3 regions of the Lysinibacillus sp. NPDC056185 genome follow, and region 3 is predicted to be linked to each of the others. Evidence: riboswitches for the same ligand, from Rfam matches in the RefSeq annotation. Region 3 holds a riboswitch; each other region holds the start of a gene.
The links. A riboswitch is a leader RNA that binds a small molecule or an ion and turns the genes downstream of it on or off. The one in region 3 is predicted to bind S-adenosylmethionine.
Positions count from the first base shown of each region.

Region 1: another riboswitch for S-adenosylmethionine. It lies ahead of ACMZ42_RS04295 (cyclase family protein); the one in region 3 lies ahead of metK (methionine adenosyltransferase).
Region 2: another riboswitch for S-adenosylmethionine. It lies ahead of ACMZ42_RS19530 (Na+/H+ antiporter NhaC family protein); the one in region 3 lies ahead of metK (methionine adenosyltransferase).

Region 1 covers NZ_JBLLLQ010000003.1:53,326-58,439, reverse strand. Annotated here, with positions in the region: gene ACMZ42_RS04315 (winged helix-turn-helix transcriptional regulator) at 1-100, opposite strand, end outside; gene ACMZ42_RS04310 (MFS transporter) at 211-1,395, shown strand; gene ACMZ42_RS04305 (SMI1/KNR4 family protein) at 1,456-2,007, opposite strand; gene ACMZ42_RS04300 (hypothetical protein) at 2,165-2,575, shown strand; SAM riboswitch class I at 2,722-2,826, shown strand; gene ACMZ42_RS04295 (cyclase family protein) at 2,927-3,664, shown strand; gene ACMZ42_RS04290 (DedA family protein) at 3,717-4,313, opposite strand; gene ACMZ42_RS04285 (Cof-type HAD-IIB family hydrolase) at 4,515-5,114, opposite strand, start outside.
Region 2 covers NZ_JBLLLQ010000023.1:59,100-64,213, forward strand. Annotated here, with positions in the region: gene ACMZ42_RS19530 (Na+/H+ antiporter NhaC family protein) at 313-1,593, opposite strand; SAM riboswitch class I at 1,702-1,809, opposite strand; gene ACMZ42_RS19535 (hypothetical protein) at 2,049-2,396, opposite strand; gene crcB (fluoride efflux transporter CrcB) at 2,427-2,756, opposite strand; gene crcB (fluoride efflux transporter CrcB) at 2,753-3,115, opposite strand; gene ACMZ42_RS19550 (VOC family protein) at 3,664-4,089, opposite strand; gene ACMZ42_RS19555 (ABC transporter ATP-binding protein) at 4,655-5,114, shown strand, end outside.
Region 3 covers NZ_JBLLLQ010000030.1:28,381-33,494, forward strand. Annotated here, with positions in the region: gene pckA (phosphoenolpyruvate carboxykinase (ATP)) at 1-1,577, opposite strand, end outside; SAM riboswitch class I at 2,307-2,426, shown strand; gene metK (methionine adenosyltransferase) at 2,752-3,948, shown strand; gene ACMZ42_RS22035 (gamma carbonic anhydrase family protein) at 4,107-4,625, opposite strand; gene ACMZ42_RS22040 (alpha/beta hydrolase) at 4,762-5,114, shown strand, end outside.

The sequences.
Region 1 (5,114 bases), on a different contig from region 3:
TCTGACCATGGTGGTTAAGATGACAAAGAATAATAGGTTTCCATTTGCCTCCAATGACTTCAAGAGTGGCTTCAACACCGATATTATAAACTTTTTTCATTGTAAACCCCCTGTAATATTCAAAAGTAACTAAAAGTACCCTATATAACTTTTAGGCATGTATGAATATTACTATATACTATACAAAAAATCAAAGGAGATATTAATAGAATGAAAAATACAAAAGTGCCGAATGCTAAACTAACATTACTCGCACTTGCGATCAGTGCTTTTGGTATTGGCTCTACAGAATTTATAAGCGTCGGACTTCTACCATTAATTACAGAAGATTTCGGTATAACGTTAAGTACTGCGGGTTTAACCGTATCCATATATGCACTAGGTGTAACTATTGGTGCACCGCTTTTAACAGCCTTAACATCGCGTCTTAGTCGCAAAAAGGTATTATTGCTCGTTATGGTCCTTTTTATTATCGGTAATTTACTTGCAGCCCTAGCACCATCATTCTCATTACTACTAACCGGTCGTGTTATTTCAGCATTAGCACATGGCGTGTTTATGTCCATTGCCTCTGTTATCGCTGCAGAAGTTGTAGCACCTAATAAACGAGCAAGTGCAATAGCTTTTATGTTCACTGGGCTAACATTAGCAACTGTCACTGGTGTCCCGCTAGGAACTTTTATTGGACAAGTAACCGATTGGCGAATGTCGTTTATTTTCATTGTCGTTATTGGCATTATCGGATTAATTAGTAATGCTCTGCTTGTGCCTAGTCAATTATCTAAAGGTAATCCAATATCTATTCGCGATATCGGGAAAGTATTAGGGAATATACGAATGTTATTAATTCTCTTTATTACAGCAATTGGATATGGTGGCGCATTCGTAGTATATACCTACGTTTCCCCTATTCTAGAGCAATATATGGGCTATTCACCTCAAGCAATTGTCATAATCTTAGTTGTATACGGTATTTGTGTAGCAATCGGTAATACATTAGGTGGTCATTTTGCTAATAATAACCCTTTGCGTTCAATCTTTATTATTTTTCTAGGCTTAGCATTAGCACTACTCGGCATCAACTTCTTTTTAGAATCATCCATCGTTGGATTAATAATGGTCTTTATGATGGGGCTATTTATGTTTATGAATGTACCGGGATTACAGCTTTATGCCGTTCAGCTTTCAGAAAAATATATACCATCAGCTATTTCAATGGCTTCAGCATTAAATATTTCAGCCTTTAACATTGGTATTTTTCTAGGATCATACATTGGAGGAATCATCGTTCGCCACCAATCATTAGCTCATACACCTATATACGGATTCGGCATGGTGATGCTTGCCGCAGCTACTACATTTCTATGGTTACTCTTTGATAGAAACAAACAATAGGTATGTTGCTATAGGTAAAAATGTGAGGAAGGTGCTTTCTAAAAAGCCCCTTCCTTTTTGCTATTTATTAGATTCAAGGAAAGTATCATCAAAATATGCCTTGAAATTTGGATACAGATAGTCTAATGACGATTGAATATCGGCATCATCATCAAATAAAATTTCATGTTCAATTTCATATATTGCACAATTTTCTTCATCAGCATTATTATTTAAATCAATACAAATTATTTTTCCATACTCTGTATCCCATGTAAATGGAAGATATCCTAAAGTGCATAATGATGGATTAAACATATCCCTTACGTTATTTAAAGGTTCTTCAATACTTTGGTCAGGTATTACACCAAAATAATGATGATACGTTGAAATAAAAGCTTTATACCATTCGGGAAAATTAAGTCCGAACTCTTTTTCTAACGTTTGAATATCTTCCTCTGTTACAGTGGAAGGAATCATTCTCCACATAGACCACTCTGCATCGATATCAACTACTTTCATTTCTTCAGGTACGTCAGGGCACATCCACCTACAAAATCCTGCTTCAGACACCTGATTATAACGTTCATAGTAAACTTCAAAACCATTTTTTATGTATGCACGAATATCCATCTTAATAACTCCTTTTGAGGAAGAATAAATTGGTCAAGATTTAAGCCATTGAACTGAGCCCCTTTTCGCTCAGGCTTTTCAAAGCATTAGCCATTAACACCGAAAGTCTTTGTTGTACATAAGATAATGTATCAGCTATAGGATAGGAGGAATTTAGTTGTATTACAATCCTTATTCGTATTTTGTCTATCCTAATTATTATCCGGCATGGGTAATGGCAAATCAACCAACAATTCAACACCCTTCTAGCCATCTAGCAATGCCGACAAACCCAACGAATAGAAGTCCATTTCCAATTGTCAATACAAAGAAATTGAAGACTTCTGCGAATCGGATCAAGGTTATTATGCAGCAAGCACAATTACTTACGGATAAAATTGATGAATCAGAGCAATTTGCGCATGATCTTATGAACGCAGCACAACAATCAAATAAAACAGAAGTTGAAAAGTTAATTACGTCAACAGGCATTACTATAAAATTCGAAACTACCTATACACCAGATGGATTTCGTATAACATTTACTGAAAGTAGCTGTTGTAAGCTAACACTAATTTTGGGTTGGTGACGAGTTGGTCCTTTAAAGAGGGCCTCTTTTTTTGCCTTTAGCATCTTTATGAATTTTAACCATGTATCCCTATTGAACTTGTAAACTATAAATAAATATGCTAAAGTACTTGTAATCATTATTTCTGAAAATTCTTATATCGCATTTTCTTATCAAGAGAGACGGAGGGATTGGCCCTATGAAGTCTCAGCAACCAGCCTATAGGTATGGTGCTAATTCCAATTGGCGAAATTTAGCCTTGAAGATGAGAAGACTTACTTTAGTTGCTTTGCACAAGAGTCCTCTTTCTACAAGGAGGGCTCTTTTTTATTGTTACATCCAAAAATAATTAAAAGAAAGCAGGAAGATATTATGGCAAACGAACTTTTACAAGCAATTCAACTATTGAAATCGAAAGAATGGGTGGATTTAACACATACATTTGGTCCTAATTCGCCCCACTTCTTTATGTTTGATGATGCAAAATTTGAAACATTATTTTCCCATGATGATGGCTTCTTTGCGCAGCAATTCACTTTCCCTGGGCAATATGGAACACATATCGATCCACCTATCCATTTTGTGCGAGATACACGCTATTTAGAGGAATTGGAGCTAAAAGAACTAGTGCTACCACTAATCGTTATTGATAAATCAAAAGAAGCCGAAGTAAATAACGACTTCACGTTAAGTGTTCAAGATATTCTTGACTTTGAAGCTGAAAATGGGGAAATTGAAACAGGTACCTTTGTTGCGTTGCGTACCGATTGGAGTAAACGTTGGCCAGATAAAGAATCTTTCAGCAACAAAGACGCTGATGGCAATAATCATATTCCTGGCTGGGGATTAGAAGCGTTACAATTTTTATTCGGCGAACGAAAAGTAAGTGCTATTGGCCACGAAACCTTTGATACGGATTCAGCAACAGATTTTCGTAAAAATGGTAAGCTAGATGGCGAATATTTTGTGCTTGAGCAAGATACTTACCAAATTGAGCTCATGACAAATTTGGATAAGCTCCCTCCAAAAGGTGCTGCTATTTTCAATATTGTACCGAAGCCTGAGAAAGCCTCTGGATTCCCTGTGCGTTCATTTGCAATATTGCCTTAAAAGATAAAAAGGTCTGATTCACAACCTGAGTAGGTATTGAATCAGACCTTTTTTACTTTGGCGAATTCCTTTTTTTGAAAATAAAATAAACGATTAACATTAGTATTAGGAACAATACTATAAGATAAATACTGTAGCGGGATAAATATACCCCAACATAACGCCAGTTCTCCCCAAGTACCTTTCCTAAGGTAATAAAAGTAAATGTCCAAATAACTGCTCCCGTATAGGCAAAGAAAGCAAATTTTTTATAAGGATAATTATTGATAGCCGCAATATATGCTGTAAGATGACGCACACCAGGAATAAAATATCCTATTAATAATAACCCCGGCCCTATTTTTGCAAATAATTTTCTAGTAAAGTCAATTTTCTGTTCAGTAATATGGACTTTCGAACCGTATTTTCGTAATAAAGGTAGTCCGAATTTATAACCTATATAATAGCTCAGGGTAATTCCCCCCGCTGCACCTATCATAGCGCTGATTAAAGCTGGAATATGTGCCAGCGTTTCTTGATATACGCTATATCCTACATACGTTAAAAATATCTCGTCAGGAAGTGGCAGACCGACAATTCCCCCAACTAGGATGAGAATGATGCCAAAATATCCATAATGTTCAATAAGAGATTGCACGTGATGCGCCATAAATCATCCCACCTAAAGCGTAATAATTTTTAATAGTTAGCTTTATAATAACTCAAATGAGACAACATTATGAGTATTATGGATTATATACAATTTTCTCCATGAAACATGGATCAATGTTGTATCGTAACATATCTATAGTTTTTTCTTAGTGACTGGTAGATTCATAATTTACCTAAAATATTATTCACTTTCAAATAATTAAATTATTTGCAGCTCACGTAGAGCATAATCAATCCCGTCCTCAGTTGATTTCTTCGTTACATAATTAGCGACATTTTTTAATGCTTCACTACCATTGCCCATTGCAATACCAAAGCCGACCTGCTCCAGCATATCGATATCATTATCTCCATCGCCAAAAGCAAGTGCTTCTTCAGGACTCAAGTCGAAATAATCTAGTACAGCATGGACAGCAATAGATTTAGAAACATCATGTTGCAAAACATTTGTAATATACGGGTGCCACCTTTTAAATAATAAATGAGGGAATTTTGAAGTATACTTTTTCTCAATATCCTCATCGCCATATAAACACATTAAGTAAACCTCTTGCGTTAAAATATCTTCATTAATATCAGGAAACTCTAGCAAAGATAATGTTTCTTGCATAGCTTTTAATGTCTTTTCTTCTTGGACGTTATTCATCGATAATTGTTCTGTAAAAAATGATAGACTTTGTTTATTGTCTTCAGCAAAAGCCTTAACTGCGTGGACAATTTCCTTTGCAATAGGCATTTTATGTATTACTCGATCTTGATACTTAACATGGGCACCATTAGCTGTAATAAACGTTTCTAT
Region 2 (5,114 bases), on a different contig from region 3:
ACTTTTCAAATGTGTATTGGTTTCTTACTTACTATATTTTCAATAAATCTAATCCCTATTATACAGAGGATCATTGGTTGGGAGTGGGTCTTTACAATATTAGCGATTGGACCTATTCTTGGAATTGGATTTATGTTCAAATATAGACGCTACGAAATAACTAATGAGAAAGTGTAATTATAACTTTTAAGTATTATCTCTATCACAAAAAATGAATAGCCTCAAATTGAAAAATCCAATCGTTTTGATTATTTCTTTCAAAACAATTGGATTATTTTAATGGTAAATCAATATTTTTTTTAGTGATGTAGCTCAGGCTTTCTTTTCTTTCGGGTATCCGATGAGGATAGCAATGGTTCCACAAATTCCTATAAGGACTGGATAGAAAGAGTATTGCAGCATGCTCACTGGCGATATTCCGGCTACACTAGCGGCTGCTAGGAATTGGGCTCCATATGGCAGTAGACCTTGGATCGTACAGGAGAAAATATCTAATATACTTGCGGATTTTCTCGGCTCAATCTCATACTGTTCAGCAATATTTTTTGCAAGTGGACCAGCAATTAAAATAGCAATCGTATTATTGGCCGTAGATAAATTTGTTAAACCCACTAGGCCGGCAATGCCAAATTCAGCACCTTTTTTCGATTTAATCCTTTTTGTTGCAAGGTGAAGTAGAAAGTCAATCCCTCCGTTAAACTTAATAACCTCCACCATTCCAGCTATTAATATCGCAAGGAATGCCATTTCATACATGCCTGACATTCCTTCGCCGATCTTTTGAAAAAGGCTCATTAAGTGATAGCTGCCATCCGCTAAGCCAACAGCCCCGGCAAGAACAATCCCAGATGCCAGAACAAGGAAAACATTCATTCCAGCTAACGCTAAAATAATAACCAAAACATAGGGAACAATTTTTACCCAACTATAGCTTAAATGCTCCACTTGTGCAGTTTCACCCATTGTGATAACTCCTAAAATAAGGCTCGTTACAATAGCTGCCGGCAACACAATCCAAAAATTCACCTTAAATTTATCCTTCATTTGTGCACCTTGTGAACGAACGGCAGTAATTGTTGTATCTGAAATAAAAGATAAATTATCGCCAAACATCGAACCGCCAACAATCGCTGCCATTACTAAAGCCATGGAAAGGTCGATATGCTCGCTTATCCCAACTCCAATTGGAGCCAGTGCAACAATCGTTCCCACCGATGTACCCATTGATAGGGAGATAAAGCAGGCGATGATGAACAAGCCTACGACAAGTAAGTTTGGCGGAACGACCGATAAAGCAAAGTTTACAGTGGAGTCCACTGCCCCCATGCCTTTTGCTACCGCTGAAAAGGCACCAGCCAAGAGAAAAATAATGACCATCAGCATGACATTTAAGTTTCCTGCGCCTTTGCAAAAAATATCAACCTTTTGCGCAAACGATTCTTTTCGATTCATTGCCAAAGCCACAGCGCCTGAAATAGAAATGGCTACAATGACAGGGAAGGCGTAAAAATCACCTGTAATAACCCCTGAACCAATAAATAAAATTAAAAAAACAACAAATGGGATCAGCGCCCATGGATTCTCTTTCTTCATGTCTACCTCCAAAAAATAAAATTGGACACGTCTTTTGTCCATTCTTTTTACGATAAAAAGGCCTCTTCTTGTAACAACAAGAAGAGGCCTTATATCTATAAAACACTCCTCTTATCTATCAAGCCTTTGCCTGCTGGATTTGGCACAGTAACTTAAATCATAAGTTCCGCTGCCGAGATTTCATCGGGCCAGTCCCTCCATCTCTCTTGATAAGAAGCAAATATATTATTTTTTTTCACAATAATAAATATTATAATAAAAAGTCGATTTTTGCAACATATTTTTAATCAAGCTTGGTTTAAAAGCTATATTAATTAAGGAAATTGAACAAATAAGAGGTTTAGAGGATAGGAAAGCGTGAATTTTTGGTGTCGCTGTTTTTACGCAGCACAACTTGATTTAACAACTGAAAGGGGGAAAAAGGAGGCGCCCTTAGAATTGGAGGGGCGCCTCACCTAAAACATTTGTGGTAAAAATTCCGTCATAAAGCGTTGATTTTTACGTAGCCATATTTTTAAAATCATACGATGTGTTAGGAGGCGTTGTCTTTTTTGTGGTCTAGCCTTTGCTTCTATTAAACTTTGTAGTAGAGTGCATGTTTCTGTTGCCAATCCTTGAGGATCTACGAGGACGTCAAGTTTATAATCAATTAACTGAGCAGCCTGAACCTTTGCAAGTAATTGTGCAAAGCGAGTATTCATTTCTGGAAAGTTTTCTTCTAGTTCTAAGTCGATTAAAGTATATAATGTTTGTTCAATTTCAGCTTCGAGCGCTTGTAATTGTTCAATGGACGGCTGTGTCAAAAAATCACCTCTAGTATTTCAAAAATGCTGCTACACAAGGACAAAGCCAAGTGCCGCGAAAAGTAAACCGAATAAAACTGTAGTGCATATATAAATAATCGCTTGCCTCCATTTTTTCTGCTCTAAGAGTTGCAAACATTCAAAACCAAATGTTGAAAAGGTCGTATATGCTCCTAAAAAACCAAGCCCTATAAACTGCCAAATCCAATCACTTGGATGTAATGCAAATAGAAAGCCAAGTGCAAAAGAACCCGTTATATTAATAAAAAATGTTGCCCATGGGTATGTATGGACAATCAATTTTCCTAGATAAAATCTTGTTAGTGCACCCAAAAATCCACCGATACCAATCATTATCATACGAAGCGCCCCTTTGCTAGTTTAAATCCTAGCCATGCACAAGCTAAACCGCCAAAAACACTTACAAAAATATAAAGAACGGCTTGTAGCCATTTACTATCCTGCAAAAGTAATAGCGTTTCTAAAGAAAATGTTGAAAAGGTTGTAAAAGCACCAAAAAAGCCAGTACCAATTCCTATAATAACAGGTGTTCGCTTTGTAAACGTTGTAAATAGCCATGCTAAACAAAAGCAGCCAATTAAGTTCATACAAAGTGTCGCAAATGGAAAACCACCGTTATTTGAAAGTACTAGACCAAGGCTATATCGACAGATGGCACCCAAAAATCCGCCGATTCCAACAGCTAAAAATGATTTCAAAGTAAAGACTCCTTATTAAAATGTCTATATTAAAAAGTGTATCATGAGATACCCATTTTAGATAATAGTTAGGCGTTAAATTAAAGTTGGGTGATAAATTAAAAAAGTTAGGCGATAAATTTAAAAATTAGGGCGATAAACCTTGAAATTGTTCCGATAAATTGATTTGGACCCTATCGAACTAGCTTTGTTCGACAGGGTCTTCCAGCGATGTTTCAATAACATGTTTTAATTGAAAAATAGAAGATTGTTGACTTTCGCTCTTCTTGAAAATAAAGACAGTTTCTATTATTTCGTTTAACTGCGGCAAACCATAATAGTAAATGTTGGAGTAGTAGTAAAGGTTAATTAGTTAACACAGCCAATCGTATTGTCTATTTGTAGGAATCAAGGACACTTCTTACCGATTTTATTTCCTTCATCGTAAAAGGAACTTGATTCTTTTAGCCACTCTGCCATCGCACGTGTATACATATAGCATCTGCTTCACACAAGTAGTGTAACAGATGAACTTGTTTCTGCTGTTGCAATCATGTCATAATTTATTACTATGATTGATTATTAACATTGTCAATGACAGTATCGAAGTCTTTATTGGAATCGACACTTTCAGTTATTGTAAAAACATAACCATCTGGATCTTCTATCGTTAATTCTTTTGCATTCCATGGTTGAACTGTCGGCTGTTGAATGATTTTCGTTTTATTTTCTAGTGCAGCCAGATAAATACTATGAATATTATTAGAGAAAACATTAATAATGACAGAGTTAGAAGTGCTGACTTCTTCATCCTTTAATAACATTAAATCTTGATACTTGGCTCCTCTCAAATGTGTCATGGAAGTTGTTCCGTTCGCATCTGGAAAATCAAATACCGAATTGAAATTGAGTACGTTTGCATACCATTCCTTTGATTTTTCAATATTGCTTACTTTTAGCTTTACGAATAAGGGCATTTGATAAAATTCATTCATGTTCATTTCCTCCTTTAGGTTCATACAAACTAACCATAAAGGCTTACGTTGCGTTAAAGTCAATACAAAAAGTTATAGGTTTGAAATTCTAAATTTAAGGTGCCTAGTTTACTTTGTTCCAAGATTGTAATTGTAGTAATTCATTGCTTTAAAGCGTTAATTATTTCCTGAAAAACGTAAAAAATAACAGTTAGTTGGTTGACAAATATTTCTAAAGTGTGATAATCTTCAAGAACACTATAACAATCTTAAGTAGAGGAGGGCATGACGATGTTAATTTTACCAGTATCATATCAAAGCACAACTGCATACATTGTCCATGTCTTCTAACTTTTTTATTTTGCGTTGCAAATAAAGGGCATGGGTAACTCCTGACCTTTTATGAAGAGACACATGCTCTTTTTTTGGGTATGTGTCTTTTTTGTTGCAAAAAAGGGTTGTAGTGACAATGAAAAAGGAGTGCATGTGTATGCGAAACAAAGTACAAAAAATGATTTTCATCAAGGTATTTCTGGATAGTGGGTAGCACAGCTTTAACAGCACTAGAGAAAGAAGGTTATAACGTATGTTTGATGTTTTAAGTAAATTAGGCTGGTTTTTTAAGAAATATTGGAAGCAATATTCTATAGCTGTCGTGCTATTAATGATTGCGAGTGGCTTAGAAGTTGTTCCACCGTATTTACTAGGGTCAATTATTGATATATTGACTGCTGGAGAAATGACACCAGCTATTTTAACGAAGTATATTTTGATTTTCGTGTGTATCATTATTGGGGGTTATGCCCTTAATTTTGTGTGGCAATTCAGATTATTTGAAGGGGCTATTAACTTAGAGAAAATTTTACGTCGAAACCTTATGCAGCATTTTTTGCGCATGACACCGACGTTTTATGAAAAAAATCGTACCGGGGATTTAATGGCACGTGCGACGAATGATTTAAACGCAGTGTCGTTGACCGCTGGGTTCGGAATTATGACATTGGTTGATTCCACAATCTACATGGGCTTTATTATTTTTGCCATGG
Region 3 (5,114 bases):
GGACCGCCAAGTTTAGTGATAGCTTCAGAAACATTTGAGAATTTCTTGAAGTTTTCGTTGAATAAACCAGCAAGTTCAGAAGCTTTTTTATCATAAGCAGCTTTATCTGCCCATGCATCACGAGGATTAAGCACTTCAGTTGGTACACCTTCAATAGAAGTTGGAATGTTTAAACCGAATACTGAATCTTGAATTGTTTCAACATTAGCTAATTTGCCGTCAATTGCAGCACGTACCATTGTACGAGTGTAAGAAAGCTTCATACGGCTACCAGTTCCGTATTCGCCACCAGTCCAACCAGTGTTCACTAAGTATACTTGTGCACCGTGCTCGTCAATTTTTTGACCTAACATTTCAGCATAAACTGTTGCTGGAAGTGGAAGGAATGGAGAACCGAAGCAAGTTGAGAATACTGGTTCTGGCTCCGTTACACCACGTTCTGTACCAGCAAGTTTAGATGTGAAACCGCTTAGGAAGTGGTACATTGCTTGCTCTTTTGTTAATTTACTGATTGGAGGTAATACACCAAACGCGTCAGCTGTTAAGAAGATGATTGTTTTTGGGTGACCTGCAACAGATGGATCAACAATATTTTCAATGTATTGAATTGGATAAGCTACACGCGTATTTTCTGTTAATGAACCATCATCATAGTCACAAACTCGAGTTTCTGGATCAACAGCTACGTTTTCTAGTACAGAACCGAAGCGGATTGCGTTGTAGATTTCTGGTTCTTTTTCAGCAGAAAGGTTAATTGTTTTTGCATAGCAACCGCCCTCAATGTTGAATACACCGTTATCAGACCAACCATGTTCATCGTCACCGATAAGCTTACGATCAGGATCAGCTGATAAAGTTGTTTTACCAGTACCAGATAAACCGAAGAATAATGCAACATCACCAGCTTCACCAACGTTTGCTGAGCAATGCATTGAAAGGATGCCTTGTTGTGGTAACAAGTAGTTCATAATACCAAAAATAGATTTTTTGATTTCACCAGCGTATTCAGTACCACCGATTAGGATAATTTTCTTTTCAAGTGATACAATGATGAATGTTTCAGAAGCAGTGCCATCAATAGCAGGATCTGCTTTAAAGTTAGGAGCTGAAATAACTGTGAAGTCAGCAACATGAGAAGCTAATTCTTCTTTAGTTGGACGGATAAATAATTGATGGGCGAAAAGATTGTGCCAAGCATATTCATTGATTACTTGGATGCTTAATTGCGAATCTTTGTCAGCACCAGCAAAGCCTTTGAATACGAATAATTCGTCACGTTCTTTTAAATATTTTACTACTTTTACATATAAGTTATCGAACACTTCAGAAGAAATTGGTCGGTTAACTTTGCCCCAGTCAATTTTATCTTTTGTGCTATCTTCTTCTACCGTATATTTATCTTTAGGTGAACGACCAGTGTATTTGCCAGTTTCTGCACGAACTGCGCCATCTACTGTTAACATAGCTTCACCACGAGAAGTAGCCTTTTCAGCTAATTGTGGTACTGAAAGTTGAACATTAATGTTACCGCCGCTTAATAATTCCTTCAGTTCGTTTGCAATTTCTACTGAATTCATCGATTAAATACCATCCTTTTTTATAGTATTCCCTAGAGTTTGAGGGAGATTTTCTTAATTTCAAAAATAGTATAACACAATTGCTTAAATAATCTATACTAATTCAGAAATTATTTTTCAGATTTTATTACTTTTCAAGAAAACGACAAAAAGTAAATTGATTCGTTTTGATAATGCTTTTTACCCTATTTATAATAAGTGATCACACATTCACTTTCGACACAGCAAAAATTGTGTTTGGAAGCTTTGGGCTAACATGGGGTTCGCACAGGATGTGAAGTTTTAGCTTGCTTTTTATTAGTTGGAGCTTGTCTTCAACTGAAAAGGGGCTACAATCATATTCATCCACCACATGTTCTGTAGCTAACGCTTTGCTTTTGCTACAAAATGTGCTGTAAAGGGTTACACATATGTTAACACATGATGTAAGGTGGAGAGTAGGGATTATTTTGTTTTAAATTACAGTATAATCCAAATTTGTTTCTATATAAATCCCATACTTTCTTTATAAGAATACAATCAATTATGTCTTGGCATAATTGTAACTGTCGCTTTACTTTCGCTACAGATAAACAATGCGTCCGGAATCTGCTTTGTGCTTGGGCCTGACAATGTTTTTTGCGCGAAAGCGTAGCGTCAGCAAAGGACGATGTTGGACACCCGCTGAAAGAAGTTAAAAATATTTGACAATGTTCGACCTTTTACGTATTATGAGATATTGAACGGATACTCTTATCCCGAGCTGGTGGAGGGTCAGGCCCTGTGAAACCCGGCAACCTGCATGAACTATTTCACGACATGCGCTGGTGCCAATCTGATGCAAGGGGAAACTCCCTTGAACGATAAGAGTGAAAGGTTACGAAGTCATTATTCCTTTCCTCATGTTAAGTAAGCGTGAGAAAAGGATTTTTTTATTGTTAAAAACGAATTAAAGGTAAGTATACAGTCCTTTCCTTATTATAATGACGGATCTTTCAAAAATCCTCGTGTTAAAAGAAGCAGCTGTTTATTTGTGCGGAAGCGTAGTGACAGCAACAACTGTTTTACTGTGCGAAAGTGCAATGACAGCAACAATGGCTTGAGAGTTCAATCCTTAGGGGCGAACTTGACATGGGTAATGAGTACCGTATTAATTCGCAAATATTATTTGTAAAAGTAATAGGAGGAAAATCAAATGACAAACCGTCGACTGTTTACATCAGAAAGTGTAACAGAAGGACATCCAGACAAAATTTGTGACCAAATCTCGGATGCCATTTTAGATGCTATTTTAGCAGAAGATCCAAACGCGCGTGTAGCGTGTGAAACAACAGTAACAACAGGCTTAGCATTAGTAGCTGGAGAAATTACTACTTCTACTTATGTAGATATTAAAGGTATCGTTCGTGATACTGTAGCAGAAATCGGTTATACACGTGGGAAATACGGCTTTGATGCTGAAAACCTAGCAGTTCTTGTTGCTATTGGCGAGCAATCACCTGATATTGCTCAAGGTGTTGACCAAGCATTAGAGGCGCGTGAAGGCTCTATGACAGACGCTGACATTGAAGCAATTGGCGCAGGTGACCAAGGTTTAATGTTCGGTTATGCATGTAACGAAACGCCAGAGCTTATGCCATTACCAATTAGTTTAGCGCATAAATTAGCTCGTCGTTTAACGGGAGTACGTAAATCTGGTGAACTAGCATATTTACGTCCAGATGGAAAAACGCAAGTAACGGTTGAATATGATGAAAACAATGTACCAGTACGCGTTGATACGATTGTAATTTCAACACAGCATGATGAAGAAGCTACACTTGAGCAAATTCAAGCAGACTTAAAAGAATTCGTTATTGCTCCAGTTGTTCCAAGTGAATTACTAGATGCCGATACTAAATATTTCATCAACCCAACTGGCCGATTCGTAATTGGTGGTCCTAAAGGGGATGCTGGTCTAACTGGACGTAAAATCATCGTTGATACATACGGTGGCTATGCACGTCATGGTGGAGGTGCTTTCTCAGGTAAGGACGCAACTAAGGTAGACCGTTCAGCAGCATATGCAGCACGCTATGTGGCGAAAAATATCGTAGCTGCTGGTTTAGCTGATCGAGCTGAAGTACAACTAGCTTATGCGATTGGTGTTGCTCAACCTGTATCTATTGCTGTTGATACATTTGGAACAGGAAAAGTTACGGAAAGTGAAATTGTAAAATGGGTACGCGAGCTATTTGATCTACGCCCAGCGGGGATTATCAAAATGCTAAACCTTCGTCGTCCTATTTATAAGCAAACTGCCGCATATGGTCACTTCGGTCGTACAGATTTAAATGTACCTTGGGAACAAACAGACAAAGCTGACGCATTAAAAGAAAAAGCAGGTTTATAAACTATTCAGCTAAAGCAATGAAGTAGCTGGGAAAATATTTTAAAATACTATTACAGAAAGGGGCTTAACATTAATTTAGCCCCTTTCGCTGTTTTTTAACGAAAAAAATAAGCTCCTATATTGCTCGGTTGCCCAAGCAATCGTGGAGCTGCTTTACATTAATTTTTTGGTTGAAGAGATTTATAGTATTGACCCTTTTCTACATATTCACGTATGATGCGTTCCATATCTTCTTTATCTTCATCGTTTAATTCTCTTACAACCTTTGCAGGACGGCCTAGTGCTAAACTATTTGGAGGAATGACTTTGCCTGGAGGTACTAGACTACCCGCCCCAATGAATGCACCCTCTCCAATCTCCGCTCCGTCTAATACTATAGAGCCCATACCTATTAAGGCTTTTTTTCGAATCGTACAACTATGTAAAGTTACTTGATGTCCAACTGTTACTTCATCTTCAATAATTAGTGGATATTTGGGGCTTTGATGTAAGCAACAGAGGTCTTGAATACTAACTCTTTTTCCTATAATTGTTGGTGATACATCTCCTCGAATAACTGTGTTAAACCAAATTGTTGTTTCAGCACCTATTGTAACGTCGCCGGTAACGGTTGCATAATCAGCAATAAAAACAGAAGAGTCAATATTGGGTTTTTTACCTTTAAATGGATAGATCATGAGGATCGCCTCTTTTCTTTCTTTGATGTAATATTATCGTATCAAATACGCAACTTGATGGAAATATAAAATTAAAATGATCAAGATATTACGATATAATCATTGTGTAATTATTTTTTTAGGAGGACTATGTGAAATGTGGAAATGGGAAGCTGATGGACAAGCAAAGGCTGTGGTTGCTATTCTTCATGGTGCATATGAAAATCACCGTTGGTATGCATGGCTTATAGAAAAACTTAGATTGGAAGGCTTCCACATAGTCATGGGGGATTTACCTAATCATGGAGTAAATGTAGGATATTCAAGTGTTCACGATGAAGATTTTAAAGAATACAACAAATATACAAGGCATTTAATCGAGAATGCTTTTTCGTATAATTTACCTGTCTTTTTAATAGGACATGGACTTGGTGCGACTCTATTACTACATACCATGCAAAAAAGAAAATATGAATGTGCAGGAATTATTTTAACTTCACCTTGGCTTCA